DNA from 4 places in the Pseudomonas sp. A-B-19 genome. Region 4 is predicted to be linked to each of the others. Evidence: predicted binding sites of a transcription regulator. Region 4 holds the regulator's gene; each other region holds the start of a gene.
The links. Region 4 encodes sigma-54, which starts transcription at its own class of promoters, with help from an activator protein. Its sites were predicted from a motif close to ANTGGCATNNANNTTGCTNT; they were not measured.

Region 1 (7,336 bases), on a different contig from region 4:
ACCTGATCAGCAAGGGCGCCGACCCGAAAGCCAAGGACGCCAATGGCATCAGCGCGCTGGAAGCGGCTAAAACCATGGGCGCTTCCGATACCGTCGCGCAACTGCAGAAGCTCTTGGACTGATATCAACGAATTTGTGGCTGATGATTCCTTTGTGGCGAGGGAGCTTGCTCCCGCTCGACTGCGCAGCAGTCGCAAATCCATTCAGCGCGGTCTGTCTGACAAATCGCATCGTCTGATTTTGGGGCCGCTTCGCGACCCAACGGGGGCAAGCCCCCTCGCCACAGGGATTGCATCGCCACAGGTCCGCATTTTTCTCGTTAATGCGCTATCCTTCGCGCCCTCAAAACTCCCCTCGCTACAGGATCCGCCCCATGAAAACCGCACTCGTCGAACTCATCAGCAAAATCAGCTCCGGGTGCATGGGCGAAGACGAAATCCTCAAAGTCGCAGACGAAGCGGCCCAGGCCTACGCCGATCCGCAGGCTTTTCTGACGGCCAATCCGGACATCAACTACGACGACAGCTTCCCGATCCTGTTGGGTGAGTGGGTGGTGGTCGGCAGCCTGCCGGAAACGGTGCTGTTCCAGGCGGACACCTACATGGATCTGTTCGCGCAAATCGTCGCCTCGTTCGGCCCGGAGGTGGACTTCAATCTCAAGCCCAAGCAACTGGCCAGGACCGAAGCCCTGACCGCGCTCAACCGCATCCAGGTGCAGATGAGCAGCCTGAACAAGGAAAACGGTGGCTACACGCTGATGAACTTCAGCCAGTTGCTCGATGACGAGTTGCAGGTGGTGCTGGTCTACGGCAATGACGTGCCACGGGTGCTGCAGTTGTGCGCAGAAGTGGGCATTGCAGCCGTGCCATCCCTGGAAGCCCTGAAAGTGGCGATCCACGTCTGATAGCCAAACACTGTCAATAAAAGGGAGCCCTCGCGACGACCGTCTATCCTGAGAGGGCATATCACTCTTTGGGAGCGTCACCATGGGTTCCACGTTCAACAGCCTGGTTGCCTTGATCATTTTTGCCCTGGACATCTGGGCCATCATCAACGTGTTCAAAAGTAGCGCCGAGACCGGGATGAAAGTCCTCTGGGTACTGTTGATCGCGCTGTTGCCGGTACTGGGACTGATCATCTGGGCCATTGCCGGGCCGCGGGGGAATGTGCGGATCTGACCGGTTTCCTATAAACAACACCGAAACTGTGGGAGCGAGCTTGCTCGCGATAGCGGTCTGTCAGGCACATTGATGGTGAATCTGCCTCCGCCTTCGCGAGCAAGCTCGCTCCTACATTCGACCTGTCATGTTCCGCGACGTAGAATGCGCGCCTTTCCCGGTCAATCGAGACGCTCGATTGGCCATCATGGGCGGGTAACCGTCCGTTGCCACCCGCATTCATCGGAGCACTTCCCATGAGCATCACCCCGACCAGCGACTACCTGGAAACCCTCTACGAAGGCTACGGCCAGCGTTTTCGCATGGAAAAACTGTTGCACGAAGTGCGCACCGAACACCAGCACCTGGTGATCTTCGAGAACCCGCGCATGGGCCGGGTGATGGCGCTGGACGGCGTGATCCAGACCACCGAAGCCGACGAGTTCATCTATCACGAAATGCTGACCCACGTGCCGATCCTCGCCCATGGCGCCGCCAAGCGCGTGCTGATCATTGGCGGCGGCGATGGCGGCATGTTGCGTGAAGTGGCCAAGCACCGCAGTGTCGAGCACATCACCATGGTCGAGATCGACGGCACCGTGGTCGACATGTGCAAGGAATTCCTGCCGAACCACTCCAAAGGTGCATTCGAAGATCCACGCCTGAACCTGGTGATCGATGACGGCATGCGTTTCGTCGCCACCACCACTGAAAAATTCGACGTGATCATTTCCGACTCCACTGACCCGATCGGACCGGGGGAAGTGCTGTTCTCGGAAAACTTCTACCAGGCCTGCCACCGTTGCCTGAACGACGGCGGCATCCTGGTGACGCAGAACGGCACGCCGTTCATGCAGATCGAAGAAGTGAAGACCACCGCCGGTCGCCTGCGCAGCCTGTTCCCGGACTGGCACTTCTACCAGGCCGCCGTGCCGACCTACATCGGTGGCTCGATGACCTTTGCCTGGGGCGCCACCAATACCGCTTATCGCAAGTTGTCCCGCGAAACCCTGCAACAGCGCTTCACGGGCAGCGGCATCGTCACCCGCTACTACAATCCTGAAATTCACATCGGCGCCTTCGCCTTGCCGCAATACGTGTTGCAGGCAGTCAACAAGCCAAGCAACGACTGATTGGTATAAACACAAAACCTGTGGGAGCGAGCTCGCTCCCACATTGGTTAGTGCTGACTGGGCCATCGGGCTTTAAGGTCCACCGGAACAATTAGCCAGCTAACAAGGTCGAGATAGAAGTAAACCCATCCATGGGTTTCATCAAGGAGGCACCAATGCAAAAGTGGAAAGTCACCTTCATGGATGATCATGGCGAAACCATCGACGAAGTCTTTGAGTGCGTCGAGCGCCCGGACTACGAGCGTGCCGCCAGGCTCATCAAGGCCCGGCTTCTTCCTGTCGCCGCCGAACTGGATCTGAACGATCTGGAAGGGCGGACCAATGACGCGAGCGTCAAAGAGCTCAAATCACAGAACAGCATTCAAATCCTCGGCATTACTCCAATCTGAACGATACCTGTCGCATTCACATTCAGGCCTTGGCAGAGGCTCTATCTTGAGGCTACTCTGCAGGCGAGATCAGCGAACGGATCGCTAAGGTCTGGTCTTGTCAGCTCCATGCTTGTTTCCCGCCGGCACATCGGTTGCCGTCGCTCGCGCTGTTCGGCTGCGGGTGAGGGAGTACGGAAAGTCTATCCATCGTTTTGAGGAGGACGTTTCATGAGCACAGCCTATCAAGAAGACATCAGCAGCAGCGTTCTGCGCCGCATGAAAGAAGGCGGTTTTGACTTTTCACGGTTTCATCCCATCGAGTTCTACGCCATTTTCCCGGATGAGGAGCGGGCACGCAGGGCGGCAGGTCATTTCCACCGTGGTGAATCCCTGAATGCGCAAATCAGTGTGCGCGACGATGGCGCCTGGGCGCTGGAGTTGTGCAAAGTCATGTATGCCACTTACGACGACATCGGCGATTTCGAACAGGGTTTCGAAGCGGTGGTCGAGCCGTTGGGCGGCATCATCGAAGGCTGGGGTGTGAAACAGGAGGTACGAGGGCGACTCGCATAACTTATGAACAGTGACAATTCGCATTGACGGCTGACCTTCGGGTTGGCCGTTTTCGTTTTCGCCGACAGAAAACTCAACACGAACCGGTAGGAGCTGGCTTGTCGGGTCGTCGCATCGCAGCGAAGGCGTTCTTGAAGAACAACGCATGACTTAGTGGCCTCTTCTCCGGCAAGCCGGCTCCTACAGACTATGCTGGTGACAGGCGATCACAGCGCCTTGCAATGAAGCGGGGGCAATCAGGTTGGGGCATTTGTCGCACAGGATTGGTGCGACGCGTGCATCTTGATTATCCAACCGATTGAAATTTAAGCGTTTATGCCGATGGCACGGGCCTTGCGAAGGTCTGTACGTCCGAGTGACAAGGAGTACGGCATGATCCGCACCTATTTTGATGAGATGTACGATGCCGGCGGTCTGGTCCGCCCGCATTATCGGGAGTTTGCCCGTTGGTTGGCCGAGACGCCTGACGAGCTTCTGGCACAACGGCGACGCGAGGCCGATCTGTTGTTTCATCGCGCCGGGATAACCTTCACGCTCTACGGTGATGAGCAGGGGACAGAGCGCCTGATTCCCTTCGACACCATTCCCCGCAGCATCCCCGCCAGTGAATGGCGGGTCGTCGAGCGCGGCTGCATCCAGCGGGTCAAGGCGTTGAACATGTTCCTCGCCGACCTCTACCATGAGCAGCGCATCATCAAGGCCGGCATCATTCCGGCCGAGCAGGTGCTGGCCAACGAGCAGTACCAGTTGGCGATGCAGGGCCTGGATTTGCACCGCGATATCTATTCGCACATTTCCGGCGTCGACCTGGTACGCGACGGCGACGGCACCTACTACGTGCTCGAAGACAATCTGCGTACACCGAGCGGCGTCAGTTACATGCTCGAAGACCGCAAGATGATGATGCGCCTGTTCCCCGAGCTGTTCGCGGCACAACGCATCGCTCCCATCGACCACTATCCGAACCTGCTGCTCGATACCCTGAAAAGCTCAAGTCCCATCGACAATCCAAGTGTGGTGGTGCTGACACCCGGCCGCTTCAACAGCGCGTTCTTCGAACATGCGTTCCTGGCGCGGGAAATGGGGGTGGAACTGGTGGAGGGTGCAGACCTGTTCGTGCGTGACGACAAGGTCTACATGCGCACCACCGACGGGCCGAAAGCGGTCGATGTGATTTATCGTCGCCTCGACGACGCCTTCCTCGATCCGCTGGCGTTCAACCCGGAATCGATGCTTGGCGTGCCGGGGCTGCTGTCGTCCTACCGTTCCGGCAACGTGGTGCTGGCCAATGCCATCGGCACGGGGGTGGCGGATGACAAGTCGGTGTATCCGTTCGTTACCGACATGATCCGTTTCTACCTGGACGAAGAACCGATCCTGAAGAACGTACCGACCTGGCAATGCCGTAATCCGTCTGAGCTTTCCCACGTCCTGGCCAATCTGGCAGAACTGGTGGTCAAGGAAACCCAGGGCTCCGGCGGGTACGGAATGCTGGTGGGGCCGGCGGCGACGGCGGCGGAAATCGAAGCCTTCCGCGCGCGCATCATCGCCAAGCCCCATGCGTATATCGCGCAACCGACGTTGTCGCTGTCGACCTGTCCGACCTTTGTCGAAAACGGTATCGCGCCACGCCACATCGACTTGCGGCCGTTTGTCTTGTCGGGCCGCGAAACCCGGGTCGTGCCCGGCGGTTTGACCCGTGTTGCCCTGCGCGAAGGCTCCCTGGTGGTCAATTCCTCCCAGGGCGGCGGAACAAAGGACACCTGGGTGGTCGAGGATTAAAGGAAGCCTGTCATGTTAAGTAGAACTGCCTCGGATTTGTATTGGATGTCGCGTTACCTGGAGCGGGCGGAAAACCTCGCACGGATGCTCGACATCAGCTATTCGCTGTCGCTGATGCCGCAGGACGGACGTGGCGACGGTTTGCACGAACTGGCCATGCCGCTGTTGATTACCGGAACCCTGGATGATTACCTGGAACGCCATGGCGAATTGCATGCCGAACGGCTGCTGCATTTTTTCGCCCTGGATGCCGCCAACCCGGCAAGCATCTACAGCTGCCTGGGGGCGGCACGAGCCAGCGCCCATGCGGTGCGTGGGCGCATCACCGCCGACATGTGGGAAAACATAAACGCCACCTGGCTGGAAATTCGCGGAATCGCCGAACAGGGCCTCAGTCGCTACGGCATGAGCCGTTTCTGCGAATGGATCAAGGAACGTTCCCACCTGTTCCGGGGCGCGTCCTACGGCACCATCATGCGTAACGATGCGTTTCGCTTCATTCGTCTGGGGACCTTTATCGAGCGGGCGGACAACACCTTGCGCCTGCTCGATGCCCGCTACGAAATGGCCGGCGACCAAGCCGAAGCGGTCAGCGATGGCACCGCTCACGCCTATTACCAATGGAGCGCATTATTGCGGGCGTTGTCGTCGTTCGAGGCCTACACGGAAATCTACCGCGACGCCCCCGGCGCCCGGCATGTGGCGGAGTTGCTGTTGCTGCGGGCCGATGTGCCGCGATCCCTGCGCGCCTGCACCGAAGAGATCGACCAGATCCTGGCGCAATTACCGGGGGCCAACGGTCGCCCCGCACAACGCCTGGCGGCAGAAATGGACGCACGCCTGCGCTACACCGGCATCCATGAAATTCTTGAAGAAGGCCTGCACGCCTGGCTGACCGAGTTCATCCCGCTGGTGCGCCAGTTGGGTAACGCGATTCACAGTTCTTATCTGGAGGCCGCATGAGACTTTCCATTAGCCACGAGACCACCTATCACTACGAAGACAAGGTGCGGGCGAGCATCCAGTACCTGCGATTGACTCCCCACGACAGCGAGCGCCAGCACGTGCTCAGTTGGCAGCTCGACCTGCCGCGCCCGGTGCGCGCGCAACTCGATCCGTTCGGCAACATCCTGCATGTGCTGACCATGGACGAACCGCACGAAGCGATCATCATCGGTGCCCGTGGTCAGGTCGATATCGACGAATGGCGTGAGGCCGAACACGAGAGCCAGTCGGCATTGCCGTTCCTGCGCTTCACCCGTTTGACCGAAGCCGACGTCGCCCTGCGTGCGTTCGCGGAGAAGGCATGCAAGCAACGCCGCGATCGCACGGCGCTGATCGATCTGATGCATGGCCTCAACCAGCATATGACCTACACGCCGGGTTCCACGGAGGTGGACACCAGCGCAGCCCAGGCCTTTGCCGGACGCTCCGGCGTGTGCCAGGACCACACCCACGCGTTTCTCGCCTGCACCCGCAGCCTGGGCATTCCTGCGCGTTATGTGTCGGGCTATCTGTACAGCGAAAGCAGCGAACACCTGGCCAGCCACGCCTGGGCCGAAGCCTGGCTGGATGACGCCTGGTACAGCTTCGACGTGACCAATGAACTGGCCCGGCCGGAACGTCACCTGAAGCTGGCGGTGGGCCTGGATTACCTGGATGCCTGTCCGGTGCGCGGGATGCGCCGGGGCGGCGGGTGTGAGCAGATGCACGCCAAGGTGCTGGTTTCACCGACGCCTGCGCCGGTGATCACCGTTCAACAGCAGTAATGCCGCTTCCTTGTAGAAGCTGGCTTGCCAGCGAAGGCGTCCATTCAGTCAGCACTTTTGTGACTGATACACCGCTTCGCGGGCAAGCCCGCTCCTACAGGAGGCTGTTATTACGGCTTAACCTTGCGCCCCACCATATGCTGCAAATACCCCACCAGCATCCCCAGATCCCCATCCGGCAGCACCTCGGCCGAGAACCCGGGCATCTTCGCCTGCGGCCACTGGCGCAAGCTCTGTGGATCGCGAATGTAGCGCTTGAGGAAGTCCGCACCGAAGTACTCGGTCGGGTTGTACGGAATATTCAGGTCCGGCCCGAATTGCGCATCCCCGGCGCCATTGAGTCGATGGCAGGCCAGGCAATTCTTCTGGAACAACGCAAATCCCCTGTTCACCGGATCATCGGCCTTCAACGCAGGATCGGGCAGCAGGGCAGGAAAGCGCTCGGCCACGGGCGCCAGGCGTTTGATGCTCGCCACCTGGAACGGCCATTGTTCGGGGCTGATGTTGCCGGCCTGCGGATTGCTCCAGACCAGATAGAACGGCCCGGCCCC
Region 2 (7,336 bases), on a different contig from region 4:
GCGGTGACGGCTGCCGAACCCCAAGTGGTTCTCCAGCGACGTTTCACCCCATGTAGACCGAACCAGGCGAGTACGCCGAGGCTGGCGAACAACCACAAGGCCAGTTGATAGCTGCCGGTGCTTTGCTTGATCGCGCCCATGCCGGCCGCCAGGGCAAACCCACCGATGCCGCCGGCCATGCCGATCAGGCCGGTCATCACGCCGATTTCCCGGCGAAAACGCTGCGGCACCAACTGGAACACCGCACCATTGCCTGCACCCAAACCGAGCATGGTGCAGACGAAAAGTGCCAGTGCGACGTAGGAACTCGGCAGGTTGAAACCGACAGCGGTAATGCAGATCGCCGCGACGGTGTACATCGCCAACAAGGTCCGAATGCCACCGAACCGGTCGGCCAGCGCGCCGCCCAGAGGGCGCATCAGGCTGCCGCCGAACACGCAGGCGGCGGTGTAGTAGCCGGCAGTGACCGGGCTCAGGCCGTACTGGTCGTTGAAATAACCGGGCAGGGCGCTGGCCAGGCCGATGAAACCGCCGAACGTCACGCTGTAGAAAAACATGAACCACCAGCTGTCACGATCGCCCAGGGCCTTGAAGTAGTCGGCCATGGCTTTGGCTTTTGGCCGCTCGGGGGCGTTTTTGGCCAGCCAGGCGAAGACGATCAAGGCCAGAATCAGCGGGATCAGGGCGAACCCGAACACGTTGCTCCAGCCAAACGCCGCCGCCAGCACTGGGGCGATCAATGCGGCGAACACAGTGCCCGAGTTCCCCGCACCGGCGATGCCCATGGCCTTGCCTTGATGCTGCGGCGGATACCACTGCGATGCCAAGGGCAGGGCGACGGCGAAAGAAGCGCCGGCCATGCCGAGAAACAGACCCAGCAGCAACGCTTGCTCGTAGCTGTGGATACCGAGTTTCCAGGCGCCGAACAATGCGCAGATCACGATGACCTGACCGATCAGGCCGGCGGTTTTGGGTGACAGGCGATCAGCCAGCATCCCCATCACGAAGCGCAACACCGCCCCGGCCAGAATCGGCGTGGCGACCACCAGCCCCCGTTGCTGCGTCGTCAGGTGCAGGTCGGCGGCGATTTGTACTGCCAAAGGACCGAGCAGGTACCAGACCATGAAGCTCAGGTCGAAATAGAGGAAGGCTGCGAACAATGTGGGTGTATGGCCGGATTTCCAGAAGCTTGAATTCATTGCGCACCTCAGCTGTGAAGAGTCTCGAAAGGAGTCATGAGCTTGCAGGTGGGGCGCCGTCACGGCCGCACCACCGGCCCCGTGCTGTGGGGCCAAAACGAAAAAACGCCGCTACCCGATCCGCCAGGGGCGAATGAGGTGAGCGACGTCTTTGTCGTAGGTGGGGCAACCGCCGTTGGTTACCTGTGGTGATTGCTTAGCGAGATTTGTGCCAACACTGCTTTTGTGGCGAGGGAGCTTGCTCCCGTTCGACTGCGAAGCAGTCGTAATTCAATAGTCGCGTTGTGTCCGATTTACCGAAGTGGCCGGTTTTGGGGCCGCTTCGCAGCCCAGCGGGAGCAAGCTCCCTCGCCACAGGGCGGGCTCAACCCAACAATTCGCTCATGGCAATAATCTGCTCCGCCACCTGAATCAGCTTCTGCTGGCGACTCATTGCCTGACGGCGCATCAGCGTGTAGGCCTCTTCTTCGTTGCAGTCCTTCATTTTCATCAGCAGTCCCTTGGCCAGTTCGATGCGCTTGCGCTCGGCCAGTTGCTGGTCGCGGGCCTGCAATTGTGCACGCAAGGCCTGGTCGCTTTCGAAGCGCGCCATGGCCACGTCGAGAATCGGCTGCAGGCGTTGTGCGTGAATGCCTTCGACGATGTAGGCACTGACCCCGGACTTGATCGCCTGTCGCATCACTCCGGGGTCGTGTTCGTCGGTGAACATCACAATCGGTCGTGGCCGGTCGCGAGTCACCAGCACCACTTGTTCCATGACATCGCGACCCGGTGACTCGGTATCGATCAGAATCACATCCGGACGCACCGTTTCGACGCGTTCGGGCAGGTCGATGGTCAGGCCGGATTCATCGATCACTTCGAATCCGGCCTCGATCAGGGCGGCCTTCAGGCGTCCGACTTTTTTTGCGGTGTCGTTGATCAGCAGGATACGCAGCATGTTCGTGGTCTCCTGTCAGCGGCTGGCGGATCGATGGGAGCTGTCGCACATGGCGTGCAGTTTGAAACTGCGGGCATAACCGGCCGGGTCCGAGCCGTCCCAGATTTTGCCGTCGATCAACTGGCTGCTGCGCATTTCCTCGGCTGGCGAGGCGACGCCGACGGCACGGGCGGCCTCACGGTAGAGGTCCAGTTGCTGGACCTGCCGCGCCACAGCGAGATAGTCCGGGTCGTCGCGCAACAAGCCCCAGCGGCGGAACTGGGTCATGAACCACATGCCGTCGGACAGGTACGGCAGGTTGACCTCGCCATCCCCGTGCAGGCGCAATGCGTGCGGGTCTTGCCAGCGATGGCCAAGGCCGTCGGCGTATTCGCCCAGCAGGCGCGGTTCGATACAGTCCAGTGGCGCGTCAAGGTACTGATCGGCACTGAGCAATTGTGCGGTACTGCGGCGATTCTCGGTGCTTTCTTCGATGAAACGGCTGGCCTCCAGAACCGCCATCACCAATGCCCGGGCAGTATTGGGGTATTGCTCGACGAACGCGCGGGTGCAGCCCAGGACTTTTTCCGGATGATCGGGCCAGAGGGTCTGGGTCGTGGCCAGGGTGAAGCCGAGGTCCTGTTGCACGGCGCTGGCGGACCAGGGTTCGCCGACGCAGAACCCGTCGATACGCCCGGCTCGCAGGTGCGCGACCATTTGCGGTGGCGGCACCACCACGCTGTCGACATCCTGCAAGGGATGAATGCCCTGGCTGGCGAGCCAGTAATACAACCACATGGCGTGGGTGCCGGTTGGAAAAGTCTGGGCGAAGGTGAGTTTTGAGCGAGTTTGGTGCACGTGCCGATCCAGTGCTTCAGGACTGGTCACTCCAAGGGCCTGCAAGCCGCCGGAAAGATTAATGCTTTGGCCGTTCTGATTCAGGCCCATCAGCACGGCCATGTCGGTCGCCGCCACGCCACCGATACCCAGGTGTACGGCGTAAATCAGACCGTAGAGGCTGTGGGCGGCATCGAGTTCGCCGCTGACCAGTTTGTCCCGCAGGTTGGCCCAGGACGATTGGCGCTTGAGGTTCAGGGTCAAGCCGTGGGGTTGGGCGAAGCCCTGGGTGGCGGCGACCACCACCGAGGCGCAGTCGCTCAGGGCCATGAAGCCGAGATTGATTTCGGTTTTTTCCGGGGCATCGCTGCCATTGACCCAGGCCAGAGGGCCGGCTGACGGTTCGTTCATCGCGTGTTCACCTTGCAAAAAAAACGTCGTCCCGAGTCCTTGCATGAGCAGGCCGTGGACGACGCCATTGTCTTTGCACACATTCCGTCGTCGGCATGGGTGCTGGTACCAGGATTGGTGCAAGGCATATGCCATTAACCGCTGATTTGCTCTCGCGCCTCGCTTGCAGCGCCGATGCCCGGCTATAATCGCCGCCTCAATTCGCCGCCCATCGAGTCAAATCCGCCCATGTACACCCTGGCCCGTCAGCTGTTGTTCAAACTCTCCCCGGAAACCTCCCACGATCTGTCCCTGGACCTGATCGGCGCGGGCGGGCGTCTTGGGCTCAACGGCTTGCTGTGCAAGGCGCCGGCGAAGATGCCGGTGAATGTCATGGGCCTGGACTTCCCGAATCCGGTGGGACTGGCCGCCGGTCTGGACAAGAACGGTGCGGCCATCGATGGTTTCGCCCAACTGGGTTTCGGTTTTGTCGAAATCGGCACCATCACGCCGCGTCCGCAGCCGGGCAACCCGAAGCCGCGCCTGTTTCGTTTGCCGGAGGCCGAGGCGATCATCAATCGCATGGGTTTCAACAACCTCGGCGTCGATCACCTGCTGGCCCGCGTGGCGGCGGCCAAGTACAAGGGCGTGCTGGGTATCAACATCGGCAAGAACTTCGACACGCCTGTCGAGCGTGCCGTGGACGACTACCTGATCTGCCTGGACAAGGTTTACGCCCACGCCAGCTATGTGACGGTCAACGTCAGTTCGCCGAACACGCCAGGCCTGCGCAGCCTGCAATTCGGTGACTCGCTCAAGCGGTTGCTGGCCGATCTGGCCGAGCGCCGCACGGAACTGACAATGCGTCATGGCAAACATGTCCCGCTGGCGATCAAGATCGCGCCGGACATGAGCGACGAAGAAACCGCTCAGGTTGCGCAAGCGCTGATCGAAACCGGAATGGATGCCGTCATTGCGACTAACACCACCCTGAGCCGCGTAGGCGTCGAAGGCCTGGAGCATGGCGACGAAGCCGGTGGTTTGTCCGGCGCACCGGTTCGCGACAAGAGCACCCACACCGTGACAGTGCTGGCTTCGGAGCTGGGTGGTCGGCTGCCGATCATTGCTGCCGGCGGCATTACCGAAGGCAAGCACGCCGCAGAAAAAATCACCGCAGGCGCAAGCCTGGTGCAGATCTATTCGGGCTTCATCTACAAAGGCCCGGCGCTGATTCGTGAGTCGGTAGACGCCATCGCAGCGCTACGCTAAAGGTCGCTTGGGGGCTTTTGTGGCGGTGTTTCTGGCAGGCATAAAAAAGGGCTCCTTAAAAGGAGCCCCTGGGCCGGAGCCCGCCGTCCGGATGGGACGCGCATGGTTAATTCAGTACAAAATCAGATTGTCGTGTCGGAGTGTTTTGCCCTGTAATTAGCCGACGGCGTGAAGTTCGTTGAGTCTGTGGATTCCCGCAGTGCCGGTCATACCGTCCCAGTTGTCGCCGCGTCCTTCTCGCCAGCCGTTGATCCAGGCTTGACGTACCGACGGTAGAGTAAATGGGCAAAGCTCACGGGATTTACCACCAACGCCATATTGATATCCGCGCAAAAATGCTCTTTCCAACGGATCACGCTTAAGTCTTCTCATAGGGTGTTGCCCTCACTTGTTGACTGTATTTATCGCGTCGACCTCAATTGAGGTCTGGCAGAAAAACTCTGCCGTTGGGGGCTCGTTGCCGGCGTGACGAGCCAAGGTGTTGGCGTCATTGCGGCGCCAACCTGAGTTGAGTTCTAACCAATGCGTCACATCGAGGGAATGATCGTTTTGTCATAAGAACGTAACTGTTAATGTGCTAAGGCCATAAGTAACAGCGTGTTTACCGTATTTATTGGCCAAACCCCGGTATGATCGGCCCTGCGCTGGATGATGGGCTTAATCCTTTAGTGAGAATGGCTCCCGTTGCCGGGAAGCACTATTCGACGAAGGGTCGACTTATGACATTTTGTTGCATCAACTTTTTTATCTGTCCTTGCATCTAAGCTCTTTTAACCTGGGCAGCAAGGGTGGAACGGCACACCTTCGTGCCACGCGGGCGCTCTTCGAGAAAAGCGCCTGATTGAAAACCGGACCGGCAATGCGTTGCCCGGTCACTTAGCTAAAGGTTCTGGAATTCCCATGTCCGATCGTTTCGAACTCTTCCTCACTTGCCCAAAAGGCCTTGAAGGCCTGCTCATCGAGGAAGCCGTCGGGCTTGGCCTTGAGGAAGCGCGGGAGCACACCTCGGCCGTGCGCGGCATGGCCACCATGGAAACCGCTTATCGCCTGTGCCTGTGGTCGCGTCTGGCCAACCGTGTGCTGCTGGTGCTCAAACGTTTCCCGATGAAAGACGCCGAAGACCTGTATCACGGTGTGCTGGACATCGAGTGGCAAGACCACATGCTCAATGACGGCACCCTGGCCGTCGAATTCAGCGGCCATGGCTCGGGTATCGACAACACCCACTTCGGCGCGCTGAAGGTCAAGGACGCCATCGTCGACAAGCTGCGTACCCCGCAAGGCGACCGTCCGTCCATCGACAAGCTCAACCCGGACCTGCGCATTCACCTGCGCCTGGACCGTGGCGAAGCCATTCTGTCCCTCGACCTGTCCGGCCACAGCCTGCACCAGCGCGGCTATCGCCTGCAGCAAGGTGCGGCACCGCTGAAGGAAAACCTCGCGGCCGCCATCCTGATCCGTTCCGGCTGGCCACGTATCGCAGCCGAAGGCGGCGCGCTGGCCGACCCGATGTGCGGTGTCGGTACCTTCCTGGTCGAGGCGGCGATGATCGCCGCCGACATCGCGCCGAACCTGCGTCGCGAGCAGTGGGGTTTCACCGCCTGGCTCGGTCACGTCCCGGCGCTGTGGAAAAAACTCCACGAAGAAGCGTCCGAGCGTGCCGCTGCCGGCCTGGCCAAAACACCACTGTGGATTCGCGGCTATGAAGCCGATCCGCGGCTGATTCAACCGGGTCGTAACAACGTCGAGCGTGCCGGCCTGAGCGAGTGGATCAAAATCTACCAAGGTGAGGTCGCGACCTTCGAGCCGCGCCCGGACCAGAACCAGAAAGGCCTGGTGATCTGCAACCCTCCATACGGCGAGCGTCTGGGTGACGAGGCGAGCCTGCTCTACCTCTACCAGAACCTTGGCGAGCGTCTGCGTCAGGCCTGCCTGAACTGGGAAGCGGCGGTGTTCACCGGCGCGCCGGACCTGGGCAAGCGCATGGGCATCCGCAGCCACAAGCAGTATTCGTTCTGGAACGGTGCCTTGCCGTGCAAGCTGTTGCTGATCAAGGTACTGCCGGATCAGTTCGTCACCGGCGAGCGTCGTACTCCGGAACAGCGCCAGGTCGAGCGTGAGCAAGCCGCCTACGATCAGGCGCCGAACGAACCGCAGGAGCGCAAGTTCAACAAAAACGGCAACCCGATCAAACCGACGCCGGCACCGGCACCGGTGGTCGAGCAACCGCGCCTGAGCGAAGGTGGGCAGATGTTCGCCAACCGCCTGCAAAAGAACCTCAAGGCCCTGGGCAAGTGGGTCAAGCGTGAAGGCATCGACTGCTACCGCGTGTATGACGCCGACATGCCGGAATACTCCATGGCCATCGACCTGTATCACGATTGGGTTCACGTCCAGGAATACGCGGCGCCGAAATCCATCGATCCGGAAAAGGCCTCGGGCCGTATGTTCGATGCCCTGGCGGCGATTCCGCAGGCGTTGAACATCGACAAGAGCCGTGTAGTGGTAAAACGCCGCGAGCGTCAGAGTGGCACCCGGCAGTACGAGCGCCAGGCGGCGCAGGGCAAGTTTGTCGAGGTCAATGAAGGCGGCGTGAAGCTGCTGGTGAACCTCACCGACTACCTCGACACCGGGCTGTTCCTCGACCATCGGCCGATGCGCATGCGTATCCAGAAGGAGGCGGCGGGCAAACGCTTTCTCAATCTGTTCTGCTACACCGCGA
Region 3 (7,336 bases), on a different contig from region 4:
CGTCGACGTCGAACGGCTTGGGCAGGTACTCGAAAGCGCCGCCCTGATAGGACGCGACAGCGCTGTCCAGATCGGAGTGAGCGGTCATGATGATGACCGGCAGTCGCGGGTGCTGCTCGCGAATCCGCGCCAGAAGCTCCAGGCCGCTGGCGCCGGGCATGCGGATGTCGGAAATGATCACGTCCGGCTGCTGGCGCGCCAGGCGGCTCATCACACCGTCGGCGCTGTCGAAGCTTTGCGTGGTCATGCCTTCCTGCTGCAGGGCTTTTTCAAGGACCCAACGGATAGAACGGTCGTCATCGACGATCCACACGGTTTCACTACGGCTCATGTCGATGTGGCTCCTTGTTCCAGTGGCAGAAAGATCGAGAAGGTGGTGTGGCCGGGGTGGCTGTCACATTCGATCAGGCCCTGGTGCTGGCTGATGATGTTCTGGGTAATGGCCAGGCCGAGTCCGGTACCGTCTGGACGACCACTGACCATGGGAAAGAAAATGGTTTCCTGAAGTTCTGCAGGGATGCCCGGACCGTTGTCGATGATCTCGATCTTGGTCACCAGGCGATGACGGACATGGCCGATGGTGAACTGGCGCATGGCGCGGGTGCGCAGGCTGATGCGACCCAGGCGCAGTTCGTTCTGGCTGCTGATGGCCTGCATGGCATTGCGCACGATGTTCAGCACGGCCTGAATCATTTGCTCGCGGTCGATCAGGACGTCGGGGATGCTTGGGTCGTAGTCGCGCACCAAGGTGATGCAGCCCTGGCTTTCGGCCTCCACCAGATGGCAGACACGCTCAAGCACTTCGTGGACATTGCACATGGCCAGCGACGGCAACTTGTTGGAGCCGAGCATGCGGTCCACCAGATTACGCAGGCGGTCGGCTTCTTCGATGATGACGTTGGTGTAGTCGCGCAGGCTTTCTTCCGGCAGTTCCCGAGCCAGCAGTTGTGCCGCGCCGCGAATCCCGCCCAAAGGGTTCTTGATTTCATGGGCCAGGCCGCGCACCAGCATCTTGCTGGTCTCCTGCTTGGAAAGCTGTGCTTCTTCCTTGGTGATCCGCAGCAAGCGGTCACGAGGGTGGACTTCGAGCAGCAGCATGGTGTCGCCATTGCTCAGAATCGGCGTTACCGCGTAGTCGACGGTCAGGGTCTGGCCGGTGAGGGCGGTAAGCATGGCTTCGCGTTTGGTGAACGGGTGCGCTTGTTCGACGGCCTGGCGCAACGAATTCAGCGCTTCGGTCGACTCGGTAAACAACTCACTGATGAACTGCCCATGGCTGCGTTGACCGCTGATGGCCAGCAGCATCTCCGCCGCCGGGTTCATGTACTCGAGGCGCAGTTCGGCGTCGAGCAGGATGGTGGCAGTGGTGAGGTTGTCGAGTAGCAAGCGGTGGAGTGCGTCGCTAATGGTCATCGGGACCTCTTTTAGGGCAGAGCATGCGCAAGAAAAAAGCGCTGGTACGGGCAAAATGCAAAAACCAAACCAAGGCTCCGAAAAGAAGCGTTCAGCGCCTGAAACGGGCGTTTGACGCTCGTTTGCGTGGCGCTTTGCCAGCTTTCGCGAGTACTTTCGAACCAAAATGGGTTGGAATGTGAGTACGGTGCAAGCAATTGCACCAATATAGTGCGCAAACCCGTACGAGGTTAGAAAAGTCTCAGGAAAGGATTTTTTCTTCGTCGGGTTTGGGCTGGTCGGTGAAAACCCGATTGCCTTGAGCGTCGACATACATGAAGACCTCTGCCGAGGCGGGCGGGGCGATCAGGCAGGCGATCAACAGCCAGGTCTTCAGGGCTTGCGCACTCGCTGTACGGAGAATGTCACCGCAGGGCTTTGCTGGACGACTTTTTTGCCATCGATCACTTGCACGGCGAGGCTGTGTTCACCGCGATCGATGTTCACCAGTTGCAGTGTCGGCACGTTGCCTGGCTGGCCGTAGGGCTGACCGTCCAGCAGCAGGCGCAACAGGTGGGGGGCTTGCAGACGTGGCTTGATCAGTACTGTTACGGCGAACGTGCCGTTGTTGGCGCGCAGGGCTTCTGTGGTGGGCAGGCCTGTCAGCTCCAGTACTTCATAGGACTTGTGGGGCTGTTCATTGCGAGCGGCTTGAGCAGCCGGTGCGACTTCACCGGGAGGCTGGCGCTCGAAGCTGTTAAGGGGCGGCAATTCGACCGGATGGGCGCTGACGCCGTCAGGCGGTTGATTGCTGTACGCGGTGGCGCCGTTGGCGTCCGTGTACTTGTAGATCTGCGCCGTGGCGGGCAGAGCGATCAGCAGCAGAATGAAGAGAAAACCGCGACCCATGGAATTGACCGGAAACGAAAGCATTGGGTTGCAGCATAGGCCAGGCTGAGTGTTTGACCCAAGCAGGTAACATTTGAGTGTAATTTGTCGAGCTCATCCTGAGCGCAGAAACCCCCTGTAGGAGCTGGCTTGCCAGCGAAAGCGTCTGACCATTCAACATAGACGTCGACTGACATGCCGCATTCGCTGGCAAGCCAGCTCCTACAAGGTTCCATAGCGTTTTCGATATTCATTTGGCAATAAAAAAAGGCCTCCACGAAGGAGGCCTCTTTTTGTCACGCCGCGTGTCGCGGCGCTACCGGATCAGCAGCTGTAGTACAGCTCGTATTCCAGTGGGTGTACGAAGGTACGTACCTTGATTTCTTCTTCGCTTTTCAGGGCGATGTAAGCGTCGATGAAGTCGTCGCTGAAAACGCCGCCTTTGGTCAGGAACGCACGACCTTTGTCCAGCTCTTCCAGGGCTTCTTTCAGACTGCCGCAAACTTGTGGGATCTCTTTGGCCTCTTCAGGCGGCAGGTCGTACAGGTTTTTGTCAGCGGCATCGCCAGGGTGGATCTTGTTCTGGATGCCGTCCAGGCCAGCCATCAGCAGTGCGGCGAAGCACAGGTACGGGTTGGCAGCCGGGTCCGGGAAGCGCGCTTCGATACGGCGGGCTTTCGGGCTCGACACGTAAGGAATGCGGATCGAAGCGGAACGGTTGCGCGCCGAGTAGGCCAGCATTACCGGAGCTTCGAAGCCTGGAACCAGACGCTTGTAGGAGTTGGTCGCCGGGTTGGTGAAGCCGTTCAGGGCCTTACCGTGCTTGATGATGCCGCCGATGAAGTACAGGGCGGTGTCGGACAGGCCGGCATAACCTTCGCCTGCGAAGGTGTTCTTGCCATCTTTCCAGATGGACATGTGCACGTGCATACCCGAGCCGTTGTCGCCGTACAGCGGCTTAGGCATGAAGGTAGCGGTGCGGCCGTAGGCATCGGCTACGTTGTGCACAACGTATTTCAGGGTTTGGGTTTCGTCGGCTTTCTTCACCAGGGTGTTGAACTTGACGCCGATTTCGTTCTGGCCGGCAGTTGCCACTTCGTGGTGGTGAACTTCGACGGTCAGGCCCATTTCTTCCAGTGCGTTGCACATGGAGGTACGGATTTCGTGGTCGTGGTCGAACGGTGGAACCGGGAAGTAGCCGCCTTTGACGCCTGGACGGTGGCCTTTGTTGCCGCCTTCGATGTCCTGGTCGGACATCCACGAACCTTGTTCAGAGTAGATCTTGAACATGGAGCCGGAAATGTCGGACTTGAACTTCACCTGGTCGAAGATGAAGAACTCTGGCTCTGGACCGGCGTATACGGTGTCACCGATAGCGGTGGCTTTCAGGTGCTCTTCGGCGCGCTTGGCGATCGCACGTGGGTCGCGATCGTAGCCTTGCATGCTCGAAGGCTCGATGATGTCGCAGACCAGGATCAGGGTCGGTTCTTCGGTGAATGGATCCAGTACAGCGGTGGAGTCGTCCGGCATCAGGATCATGTCGGAAGCTTCGATGCCTTTCCAGCCAGCGATGGAGGAGCCGTCGAACATTTTGCCGACTTCGAAGAAGTCGTCATCCAGCGCATCGCGAGCCGGCATGGTCACGTGGTGCTGAGTGCCTTTGGTGTCCGTGAAGCGCAGATCAATCCACTTGACGTCATGATCTTTGATGAGTTGAACCGACTTCGACATAGTGTCCTCCGGGTGGCTTCGGGCTAGTAATGGATGCCCTTATAATGTGGGTGATGCCGGCGCGAATACTCTGCCAAGGCAACCTGCCTCACAAGGGAGCAAATTGCATGCCAGTGCCCCACCATGGGTTTTTTGCCCCAAATTCACGCTTGTGAGGTTGTTTTACGCTTTAAAGCAGAAAATAGCGCCCTGTAATGTGGCGTCAAATCCAATAAGTGACCTGTTTTGGTGCGTGCAAAACCTTCTACACATTAACTGGTTAAACCTTGAGCAATTTCCGCTATAATCCGCGCCCCCCTTTTTCGGCAGGCCCTGCGCGCGCTGTTTCCATGAAATTAATCGTAAAAGTCTTCCCCGAGATCACCATCAAGAGCCGACCTGTCCGGACGAAATTTATCCGCCAGTTGGCCAAAAACATCCGCGCCGTGCTCCGTGATCTGGACCCGGCCGTGGTGGTGAACGGCGTGTGGGACAATCTCGAGCTGGAAACCCGCGTCACCGACCCGAAAGCCTTGAAAGAGATGGGTGAGCGCCTGACCTGCATGCCGGGCATCGCGCACTTTCTGCAGGTCGACGAGTACTCGCTGGGCGACTTCGACGACATCACCGAAAAGTGCAAATACCACTACGGCGATGCGCTGGCCGGGAAGATTTTCTCGGTGCGCTGCAAACGTGCGGGCAAGCACCCGTTCAGCTCGATGGATGTCGAAAAATACGTCGGCAGCAAGCTGCGTCGCGAGTGCGGCGCTGCCGGGATCGACCTGAAAAAGCCTGAAATCGAAGTCCGCATCGAAATTCGCGACCAACGGTTGTTCGTGATCCACAGCCAGCACAACGGCATCGGCGGATATCCGCTGGGCGCCCTGGAACAGACCCTGGTGCTGATGTCCGGTGGTTTCGATTCCACCGTGGCGGCCTACCAGATCATGCGCCGCGGCCTGATGGCGCATTTCTGCTTCTTCAATCTGGGCGGACGTGCCCATGAACTGGGCGTCATGGAAGTCGCGCATTTCATCTGGAAGAAGTACGGCAGCTCCCAGCGCGTGCTATTTGTCAGTGTGCCGTTCGAAGAAGTGCTGGGCGAAATTCTCGGTAAAGTCGATAACAGTCATATGGGCGTAGTATTGAAGCGTATGATGTTGCGCGCTTCCTCCCGAATTGCCGATCGACTGCACATCGACGCACTGGTCACCGGTGAGGCGATTTCCCAGGTGTCGAGCCAGACATTGCCGAACCTGAGCGTGATCGACTGTGTGACCGACAAGCTGGTGCTGCGTCCGCTGATCGCCAGCCACAAGCAGGACATCATCGACTTGGCCAACGAAATCGGTACCGCCGATTTCGCCCGGCACATGCCGGAGTACTGCGGCGTCATCTCGGTCAATCCGAAGACCGCGGCCAAGCGCTACCGCGTCGAGCATGAAGAGAAAGAATTCGATATGGCGGTACTCGAGCGTGCGCTCGAAAACGCCAAGCTGGTGCCGATCGATCGCGTGATCGACGAATTGGGCCAGGACTTGCAGATTGAAGAAGTCAGCGAAGCGCTGGCCGGTCAGATCGTCATCGACATCCGTCACCCGGATGTCGCTGAAGACGACCCGCTGGAACTTGCTGGCATCGAGGTACAAACGATGCCGTTTTATGCAGTGAACGCTCGTTTCAAGGAACTGGACCCTACTCGCCAGTACCTGCTGTATTGCGACAAAGGCGTGATGAGTCGCCTGCATGCCCACCATTTGCTCAGTGAGGGGCATGCCAATGTGCGCGTTTATCGACCGAGCTAAGTGCCCGGGGCTGTTTGCCTGTGGCCTGCGTCACCGGCCCCCCGATGCCACCGTCAAGCTGTAACGGCTTTCACGGACGCTACTGTTAATCGCTGCCAAGACTTGTCAGCACACCGAATCCTCTGATCGAGATACACAAGTGATCGAAAATCTACGCAACATCGCCATCATTGCCCACGTTGACCATGGTAAGACCACCCTGGTAGACAAACTCCTGCGTCAATCCGGCACCCTGGAGCGCAACGAGCTCAACGACGAGCGCGTGATGGACTCCAACGACCAGGAAAAAGAGCGCGGTATTACCATTCTGGCGAAAAACACCGCCATCAACTGGAACGGCTACCACATCAACATCGTGGACACCCCGGGCCACGCCGACTTCGGCGGCGAAGTTGAACGCGTAATGTCGATGGTCGACTCCGTTCTGCTGCTGGTTGACGCTCAAGACGGCCCTATGCCGCAAACCCGTTTCGTGACCAAGAAGGCTTTCGAAGCCGGCCTGCGTCCGATCGTGTGCATCAACAAGGTTGACCGTCCAGGCGCGCGTCCGGACTGGGTTCTGGACCAGATCTTCGACCTGTTCGACAACCTGGGTGCCACCGAAGAACAGCTGGACTTCAAAGTCGTCTACGCCTCGGCCCTGAACGGTATTGCCGGTCTGGACCACACCGAAATGGCTGAAGACATGACCCCGCTGTACCAGTCGATCGTCGACAACGTACCAGCGCCGAAAGTCGACCGTGACGGTCCGTTCCAGATGCAGATCTCCGCACTGGACTACAACAGCTTCCTGGGTGTTATCGGCGTTGGCCGTATCGCTCGTGGTCGCATCAAGCCGAACTCCCCGGTTGTGGCTATCGGCGCCGACGGCAAGAAGCGTAACGGTCGTATCCTGAAGCTGATGGGTCACCACGGTCTGCACCGTGTAGACGTTGAAGAAGCTGCAGCAGGCGACATCGTGTGCATCAGCGGTATGGACTCGCTGTTCATCTCCGACACCCTGTGCCACCCGGACACCGTTGAAGCGATGAAGCCGTTGACCGTCGACGAGCCAACCGTTTCCATGACCTTCCAGGTAAACGACTCGCCATTCTGCGGTAAAGAAGGCAAGTTCGTGACTTCCCGTAACATCAAGGAACGTCTGGACAAAGAGCTGCTGTACAACGTTGCACTGCGCGTTGAAGAAGGCGACTCGGCTGACAAGTTCAAGGTTTCCGGCCGTGGCGAACTGCACCTTTCGGTACTGATCGAAACCATGCGTCGCGAAGGCTTCGAAATGGCTGTAGGCCGTCCGGAAGTGATCATCCGTCTGGTTGACGGCGTGAAGCACGAACCGTTCGAAAACGTCACCATCGACACCCCTGAAGAATCCCAGGGCAAGGTGATGGAAGAGATGGGCCTGCGTAAGGGCGACCTGACCAACATGGTGCCGGATGGCAAGGGCCGTGTACGTCTGGAATACAACATCCCTGCTCGCGGTCTGATCGGTTTCCGTAACCAGTTCCTGACCCTGACCAACGGTGCTGGCATCCTGACCTCGA
Region 4 (7,336 bases):
TCGTCGTAAGAATCAACCATGGTGGCCGTCCGCAAAGAAACGCCGCCATGATAACCAGTCGGGGGCCGCTTGTCCGGCCCGGTCGCTCGATGACCGTTACCGAAAGCAGAATTTGAGTGGAGAACAGCATGAGTGCAGTTGAAAGCGTCGGCCCACAAGCGTTGCCGGCACTGCAGGAGCAAGTCGAGCAGATCATCGCTGAAGCCAAACGCCAGGGGGCCAGCGCCTGTGAAGTGGCGGTGTCCCTGGAGCAGGGCTTGTCGACCACGGTGCGCCAGCGTGAAGTCGAAACCGTTGAATTCAACCGTGATCAGGGTTTCGGTATCACCTTGTACGTCGGTCAGCGCAAAGGCTCGGCCAGCACTTCGGCCAGCGGTCCGGAGGCTATTCGCGAAACGGTCGCCGCTGCGCTGGCCATCGCCAAGCACACTTCGGAGGACGAAGCCTCGGGCCTGGCGGATGCCGCGCTGATGGCGCGGGATATTCAGGATTTCGACCTGTTCCACCAATGGGACATCACTCCTGAGCAAGCCATCGAGCAGGCCCTGGCCTGTGAGGCCGCAGCGTTTGCCGCCGACAGCCGGATCAAGAACGCTGACGGCACTACCCTCAGTACCCATCAGGGTTGCTGCGTTTATGGCAACAGCCACGGGTTTATCGGCGGTTACGCATCGACCCGTCACAGCTTGAGCTGCGTGATGATCGCCGAGGCGGACGGCCAGATGCAGCGCGATTACTGGTACGACGTGAACCGGCAGGGCAATCTGCTGGCCGACCCGGTCAGCATCGGCCAGCGTGCCGCGCAACGGGCGGCGAGCCGCCTGGGCGCGCGGCCGGTGCCGACTTGCGAGGTGCCGGTGCTGTTTTCCGCCGAGCTGGCCGGGGGCCTGTTCGGCAGTTTCCTGTCGGCGATTTCCGGCGGCAGCCTGTATCGCAAGTCGTCGTTCCTTGAAGGCACACTGGGCCAGAAGCTGTTTCCGGAATGGCTGACCATCGACGAGCGTCCGCACTTGATGCGAGCCTTGGGCAGCGCAGCGTTCGATGGCGATGGCCTGGCAACCTACGCCAAGCCGTTCGTCGAGAAAGGCGAGTTGGTGTCGTACATCCTCGGCACCTACTCCGGCCGCAAGCTCGGCATGCCAAGTACGGCCAACGCCGGTGGCGTGCACAACCTGTTCGTCACCCATGGTGATGAAGACCAGGCGGCCTTGCTGCGGCGCATGGGACGCGGGCTGTTGGTCACCGAGTTGATGGGGCAGGGCCTGAATATGGTCACCGGTGATTATTCCCGGGGCGCAGCGGGTTACTGGGTCGAGAACGGCGAAATCCAGTTTGCGGTCCAGGAAGTGACCATCGCCGGCAACATGCGCGACATGTTCAAGCAGATCGTGGCGGTGGGTAACGATTTGGAACTGCGCAGCAACATTCGCACGGGTTCGGTGTTGATCGAGCGGATGACGGTGGCGGGTAGCTAAGCTCAGACCATTGCATAAAAAAGGCGCGCCACCCCATGGGTGGCGCGCCTTTTTTTGTGGATCTTTTGCTGTTTATTCGCCTTCGTCGAAGTAGCGATTGATCAGGTCTACCAGCGCGTCCATCGCTTCCTGTTCATGCTCGCCTTCCGTGCTCAGATGGATTTTGGTGCCCTTGCCGGCAGCCAGCATCATCATGGCCATGATGCTTTTGCCATCTACTGTGGTTTCGGGTGTGCGTCCTACCCTGATCGTGCAGTCCTTGAACTGGCCGGCGACCCCGACGAATTTTGCAGACGCACGGGCATGCAGGCCCAGCTTGTTGATGATTTCGATTTCCCGAGCAGGCATCGCGATGTGAATCCTTTAGCTGAGGTCGCGGTGGCGAACCTGGACGTTCTTCAGGGTTTTTTGCAGCGCCTGCCCCAGACGTTCGGTCAGGTAGACGGAACGGTGATGTCCGCCAGTGCAGCCAATGGCAATGGTGACGTAGGCGCGGTTGCTGGCGGCAAAACGAGGCAGCCACTTTAGCAGGTATGTGGAAATGTCCTGGAACATCTCTTCGACATCCGGCTGTGCCGCCAGGTATTCGGCAACCGGTTGATCGAGCCCGGACTGCTCGCGCAATTCCGGCTTCCAGTAAGGGTTGGGCAGGCAACGCACATCGAACACCAGGTCGGCGTCCACCGGCATGCCACGCTTGAACCCGAAGGATTCCACCAGGAACGCAGTGCCCGGCTCGGGCTGATTCAGCAGGCGCAGTTTGATTGCGTCGCGCAGCTGGTACAGGTTCAGGCTGGTGGTGTTGATCTTGAGATCGGCGAGGTCGGCAATCGGCCCGAGCAGGTCGCTCTCGACGCTGATGGCTTCGGCCAGCGAGCGGTTGGCGTTGGTCAGGGGGTGACGTCGGCGGGTTTCCGAGAAGCGCTTGAGCAGGGTTTCTTCGTCGGCATCCAGGTACAGCACATCGCACTGGATGTGGCGGTTGCGGACTTCTTCGAGCAGTTCGGGGAAGCGTGACAGGTGGCTGGGCAGGTTGCGCGCGTCAATGGAAACGGCGACCAGCGGCTGTAGCAGCTCGGTATGAATCAAGGCTCGTTCGGCCAGTTCCGGCAGCAGACCGGCAGGCAGGTTGTCGATGCAGTAGTAGCCGTTGTCCTCCAGAACGTCGAGGGCGGTACTTTTACCTGAGCCGGAGCGGCCACTGACGATGATCAAGCGCATGATTACTGACCGTTTTGCTCGTCCAGGACAACCTGATACAGGGCTTCGTTGCTTGCAGCATTACGCAGTTTATCGCGTACTTCCTTGCGGTCGAGCATGCTGGCGATCTGTCGCAGCAGCTCAAGGTGCGCATCGGTGGCGGCTTGCGGGACCAGCAATACGAACAGCAGGTCAACCGGCGCGCCGTCGATGGCGTCGAAGTCGATAGGGGCGTCCAGGTGCATCAATGCACTGATGGGTGAAACACAGCCCTTGAGGCGGCAGTGCGGAATAGCGATCCCGTTGCCAAAACCGGTGGATCCGAGTTTTTCACGGGCAATCAGCGCCTCGAAGACATCTTGCATCTCCAGAGCCGGCACTTCGCGGGCGATCAGATTGGCAATTTGTTCGAGGGCTTTCTTTTTACTGCCGCCCGGCACGTTCACCAGGGAACGGCCGGGGGTCAGGATACTTTCAAGTCGGATCATGGGTTGGGAGTGTTAACGACCGGTTGCGCCCTGGAGGAGGCTCTGGGTCTTTTCCTTATGCTTTTTGAGTTGTTTATCCAGCTTGTCGGTGAGTGCATCGATCGCGGCGTACATATCGGTATGTTCCGCGTTGGCGACCACTTCATTCCCGGGAATATGCAGCGTGGCTTCGATTTTCTGCTTCAGTTTTTCGACGGTCATCGTGACCTGCACATTAGTGATCCTGTCGAAATGTCGCTCCAATCGTTCGAGTTTTTCGCCGATGTAGGTGCGAAGAGGTTCGGTCACTTCCAGTTGGTGTCCACTGATGTTGACTTGCATACAGCTTCTCCTTCGTTGCCAGTGCATAAAGCGGCAGATCAGATGATCTGCCACTGGAACGCTGTGGCGTGGCCCTACATCAACCGCTTGCGTTCGCTCGAAGGCGCGATCCCGAGGGATTCGCGGTACTTGGCGACGGTGCGGCGAGCCACCTGAATGCCTTGTGCCTCCAGTAAACCAGCGATCTTGCTGTCACTCAATGGCTTTTTCTGATTTTCCGCGGCAACCAGTTTTTTGATGATCGCGCGGATCGCCGTGGACGAGCATTCGCCGCCTTCGGAGGTGCTGACGTGACTGGAGAAAAAGTACTTCAGTTCATAAATGCCCCGGGGGGTGTGCATGAACTTCTGGGTGGTCACCCGTGAAATCGTCGACTCATGCATGCCGACCGCTTCGGCGATGTCATGCAGGACCAGCGGCTTCATGGCTTCGTCGCCATATTCGAGGAAACCACGCTGATGCTCGACGATCTGGGTGGCAACCTTCATAAGAGTTTCATTGCGGCTTTGCAGGCTCTTGATGAACCAGCGGGCCTCCTGCAACTGGTTGCGCATGAACGTGTTGTCGGCGCTGGTGTCGGCACGGCGCACGAAACCGGCGTACTGGGCGTTGACCCGCAGCCGTGGCACCGACTCCTGATTGAGCTCCACCAGCCAGCGCTCGTTGTCCTTGCGTACGATAACGTCAGGAACGACATACTCGGCTTCGGTGGACTCGATCTGCGAGCCCGGGCGCGGATTGAGGCTCTGGACCAGCTCGATGACCTGGCGTAGTTCATCTTCCTTGAGCTTCATGCGGCGCATCAGCTGGCTATAGTCGCGGCTGCCAAGCAAGTCGATGTAATCGGTGACCAGGCGCTTGGCCTCAGCCAGCCAAAGGGTCTTGGCGGGTAGCTGGCGCAATTGCAGCAGCAGGCATTCGCCCAGGTTGCGGGCACCGATGCCGGCGGGTTCGAATTGCTGGATGCGGTGCAGGACCGCTTCGATTTCGTCCAGTTCGATGTCCAGTTCCGGATCGAAGGCGTCGAGGATTTCCTCGAGGGTTTCGTCCAGGTAGCCCTGATTGTTGATGCAGTCGATCAGGGTCACGCCGATCAGGCGATCGGTGTCGGACATCGGCGCCAGGTTCAGTTGCCACAGCAAGTGGCTTTGCAAACTCTCGCCGGCCGAGGTGCGGGTGGTGAAGTCCCACTCGTCGTCGTCATTGCTGGGCAGGCTGCTGGCGCTGGTCTGGTAAACGTCTTCCCACGCAGTGTCGACGGGGAGCTCGTTGGGGATGCGCTCGTTCCAGTCACCCTCGTCGAGGTTATCGACCGTCGGGGCGCTTTCCTGGTAGGAGGGTTCCTGGATGTCGGTGTTGGGTTTCTGTTCGGCGTTGTCGGCCAAGGGGTCGGTGTTATCGAAGTCGTCGCCTTCTTCCTGGCGTTCGAGCATCGGATTGGACTCCAGGGCCTCCTGGATTTCCTGTTGCAGGTCCAGGGTCGACAATTGGAGCAGGCGGATAGCCTGTTGCAGCTGCGGTGTCATCGTCAGCTGCTGGCCCATTCTCAAGACTAGCGATGGTTTCATGGCAGGGGCTTAACACCTTATTCGCCGGCGCACACGCGCCATCCACTACAGGGCGCCGGGGCGCCAAACTTAAGCAAATTATATGCCTGAAACTGAAGGGTTTGCCTAGAGCGCTGTAACAATAAAAAACTATAAAGCTGTGTTGCCGCGCTGTGCCTGGTTGAAAGCTGACCCGCTTGTCGGTACGCAGGTGCTGGCAAGTGGTCGGTCAGGTGCCCGGGCAGCCGCCTGGGCACGGCTCAGCGCTTACAGGCGGAACTCATGGCCCAGATACACTTCCTTGACCAGGTCGTTGGCCAGGATGGTCTCTGCGTCGCCTTCGGCGATCAGTTGGCCGTCATTGACGATATAGGCGGTTTCACAGATATCCAGGGTTTCACGAACGTTGTGGTCAGTGATCAGCACGCCAATGCCTTTGGCCTTGAGGTGGTGAATGATCTGCTTGATATCCCCGACCGAAATCGGGTCCACGCCGGCGAAGGGTTCGTCGAGGAGGATGAATTTCGGGTTGGTGGCCAGGGCTCGGGCGATTTCCACGCGACGGCGCTCACCACCGGACAGGCTCATGCCCAGGTTGTCGCGGATGTGGCTGATGTGGAATTCCTGCAGCAGGCTTTCCAGTTCCTTGCGACGGCCGGCCTTGTCGAGTTCCTTGCGGGTCTCGAGGATGGCCATGATGTTGTCGGCCACCGACAGTTTGCGGAAGATCGATGCTTCTTGCGGCAGGTAGCCGATACCGGCCTTTGCGCGACCGTGCATCGGCTGGTGGCTGACGTCCAGGTCATCGATCAGGACGCGGCCCTGATCGGCTTGCACCAGGCCGACGATCATGTAGAAGCAGGTGGTCTTGCCGGCGCCGTTCGGGCCGAGCAGGCCGACGATCTGACCGCTGTCGATGGACAGGCTGACGTCGCGCACGACCTGGCGGCTCTTGTAGCTCTTGGCCAGATGCTGAGCTTTCAGAGTTGCCATTACTGGGCCTTGTTCTCGTCGGTTTTCTTCTTCGGCTGGATCACCATGTCGATACGCGGACGTGCCTCGGTGACCTTGCTGCCCGTGGCGCGACCGGCGCTGGCGAGCTTCTTGACCGTGTCGTAGACGATTTTTTCGCCCTGGGTGACGTTGTTGTCCTTGTCGACGACTTTGGCCTTGTCGATCAGGACGACGCGGTTTTGCGCGGCGTGATACTGGATCGTCACGCCCCAGCCCTGAACAGGCTTGGTATCGCCAGCGGTTTGCAATTGCTCGAAGTACGCCAGGTTGCCCACCGAGGTCACTACGTCGATGTCGCCAGTCGGAGTGCGGGTGATGGTCACGGTGTTGCCGGTCACCTTCATCGAGCCCTGGGTGATGATCACGTCACCTTTATAGGTAGCAATACCTTGCTTGTCGTCCAGTTGGGCATCGTCGGCCTGAATGCGGATAGGCTGCTGTTGATCTTCCGGCAGAGCCCAGGCGCTCACGCTTCCCAGTGCTGCGCCCAGACTGAGCAAAATCGGGAGGGTTTTAACGAGCCTCATACTGTCCTCTTACGTTCGATAGCAGGTGTATCCTGCTTTCTTTCAAATACGCCTTCATTCCCTTGCCAGTCGATACACCGCCAGCGCCGTCGATTCTAACGTCTTGCTCGGTCTGCGCATATTGCTGCTGCGGGAACACGGTCATGCGGGTGCTGGTGATCAGGGTCTTACGGTTCTTCTCGTCGAAGCGCGTGATACGCACGTCATCGATCAGTTCGACCTGCGTGCCGTCAGGGTTGACCTCACCGTGCAGGCTCTGGACGTGCCACGGAAATTCAGTGCCGCGGAACACATTCAGGTCGGGGTTGGTCAGTAATGTCACCTCGGTGGCTTTGAGGTGCTCGACCTTGTCCGACAGCAGATCATATTGCAGCTTGCCGTCCGGCAGGTACTGCACGCTGTGGGCGTTGATGGCGTAATAGTCGATCGCGCTTTCATCGATCGGCGTTACCGGCTTGTCGAGGAAGCGTTCAGGGCTGATGTTCCAGTAGCCTACCGCGGCGAATATCGCAGCGATGCAACTGAACATCAGGGTGTTGCGAAACTTTTTGCTCAGCATAGTGGGCTCACAGGTACACGGCATTGGCCGCATCGAGGCGGTCCTGGGCGCGCAGGATCAGTTCGCAGAATTCGCGAGCGGCGCCTTCGCCACCACGGGCGAGGGTGATGCCGTGAGCGTGTTCACGCACGAAGCTGGCGGCATTGGCCACCGCCATGCCCAGGCCGACGCGGCGAATCACCGGCAGGTCCGGCAGGTCGTCGCC

Region 1: the regulator sigma-54 is predicted to act here: its motif matches at 3,555-3,574, upstream of KGA81_RS01045 (circularly permuted type 2 ATP-grasp protein).
Region 2: the regulator sigma-54 is predicted to act here: its motif matches at 3,483-3,502, upstream of KGA81_RS00750 (CmpA/NrtA family ABC transporter substrate-binding protein).
Region 3: the regulator sigma-54 is predicted to act here: its motif matches at 4,107-4,126, upstream of glnA (type I glutamate--ammonia ligase).

What each region holds. Positions count from the first base shown of each region.
Region 1 is NZ_JAGYGN010000001.1:260,602-267,937, reverse strand. It holds gene KGA81_RS01075 (ankyrin repeat domain-containing protein) at 1-122, shown strand, start outside; gene KGA81_RS01070 (hypothetical protein) at 374-904, shown strand; gene KGA81_RS01065 (PLD nuclease N-terminal domain-containing protein) at 987-1,178, shown strand; gene speE (polyamine aminopropyltransferase) at 1,415-2,290, shown strand; gene KGA81_RS01055 (hypothetical protein) at 2,446-2,679, shown strand; gene KGA81_RS01050 (ribonuclease E inhibitor RraB) at 2,890-3,234, shown strand; gene KGA81_RS01045 (circularly permuted type 2 ATP-grasp protein) at 3,607-5,016, shown strand; gene KGA81_RS01040 (alpha-E domain-containing protein) at 5,029-5,979, shown strand; gene KGA81_RS01035 (transglutaminase domain-containing protein) at 5,976-6,785, shown strand; gene KGA81_RS01030 (c-type cytochrome) at 6,896-7,336, opposite strand, start outside.
Region 2 is NZ_JAGYGN010000001.1:192,976-200,311, reverse strand. It holds gene KGA81_RS00760 (nitrate/nitrite transporter) at 1-1,199, opposite strand, end outside; gene KGA81_RS00755 (ANTAR domain-containing response regulator) at 1,564-2,139, opposite strand; gene KGA81_RS00750 (CmpA/NrtA family ABC transporter substrate-binding protein) at 2,155-3,366, opposite strand; gene KGA81_RS00745 (quinone-dependent dihydroorotate dehydrogenase) at 3,595-4,614, shown strand; gene rmf (ribosome modulation factor) at 4,771-4,986, opposite strand; gene rlmKL (bifunctional 23S rRNA (guanine(2069)-N(7))-methyltransferase RlmK/23S rRNA (guanine(2445)-N(2))-methyltransferase RlmL) at 5,515-7,336, shown strand, end outside.
Region 3 is NZ_JAGYGN010000002.1:249,793-257,128, reverse strand. It holds gene ntrC (nitrogen regulation protein NR(I)) at 1-331, opposite strand, end outside; gene glnL (nitrogen regulation protein NR(II)) at 328-1,413, opposite strand; partial or broken gene KGA81_RS03255 (DUF4124 domain-containing protein) at 1,679-1,789, opposite strand; gene KGA81_RS03250 (DUF4124 domain-containing protein) at 1,786-2,301, opposite strand; gene glnA (type I glutamate--ammonia ligase) at 2,605-4,011, opposite strand; gene thiI (tRNA uracil 4-sulfurtransferase ThiI) at 4,341-5,795, shown strand; gene typA (translational GTPase TypA) at 5,935-7,336, shown strand, end outside.
Region 4 is NZ_JAGYGN010000009.1:185,234-192,569, forward strand. It holds gene yjgA (ribosome biogenesis factor YjgA) at 1-20, opposite strand, end outside; gene pmbA (metalloprotease PmbA) at 129-1,475, shown strand; gene KGA81_RS13060 (HPr family phosphocarrier protein) at 1,548-1,823, opposite strand; gene rapZ (RNase adapter RapZ) at 1,839-2,696, opposite strand; gene ptsN (PTS IIA-like nitrogen regulatory protein PtsN) at 2,699-3,163, opposite strand; gene hpf (ribosome hibernation-promoting factor, HPF/YfiA family) at 3,176-3,484, opposite strand; gene KGA81_RS13080 (RNA polymerase factor sigma-54) at 3,559-5,052, opposite strand; gene lptB (LPS export ABC transporter ATP-binding protein) at 5,299-6,024, opposite strand; gene lptA (lipopolysaccharide transport periplasmic protein LptA) at 6,024-6,572, opposite strand; gene lptC (LPS export ABC transporter periplasmic protein LptC) at 6,559-7,131, opposite strand; gene KGA81_RS13100 (KdsC family phosphatase) at 7,139-7,336, opposite strand, start outside.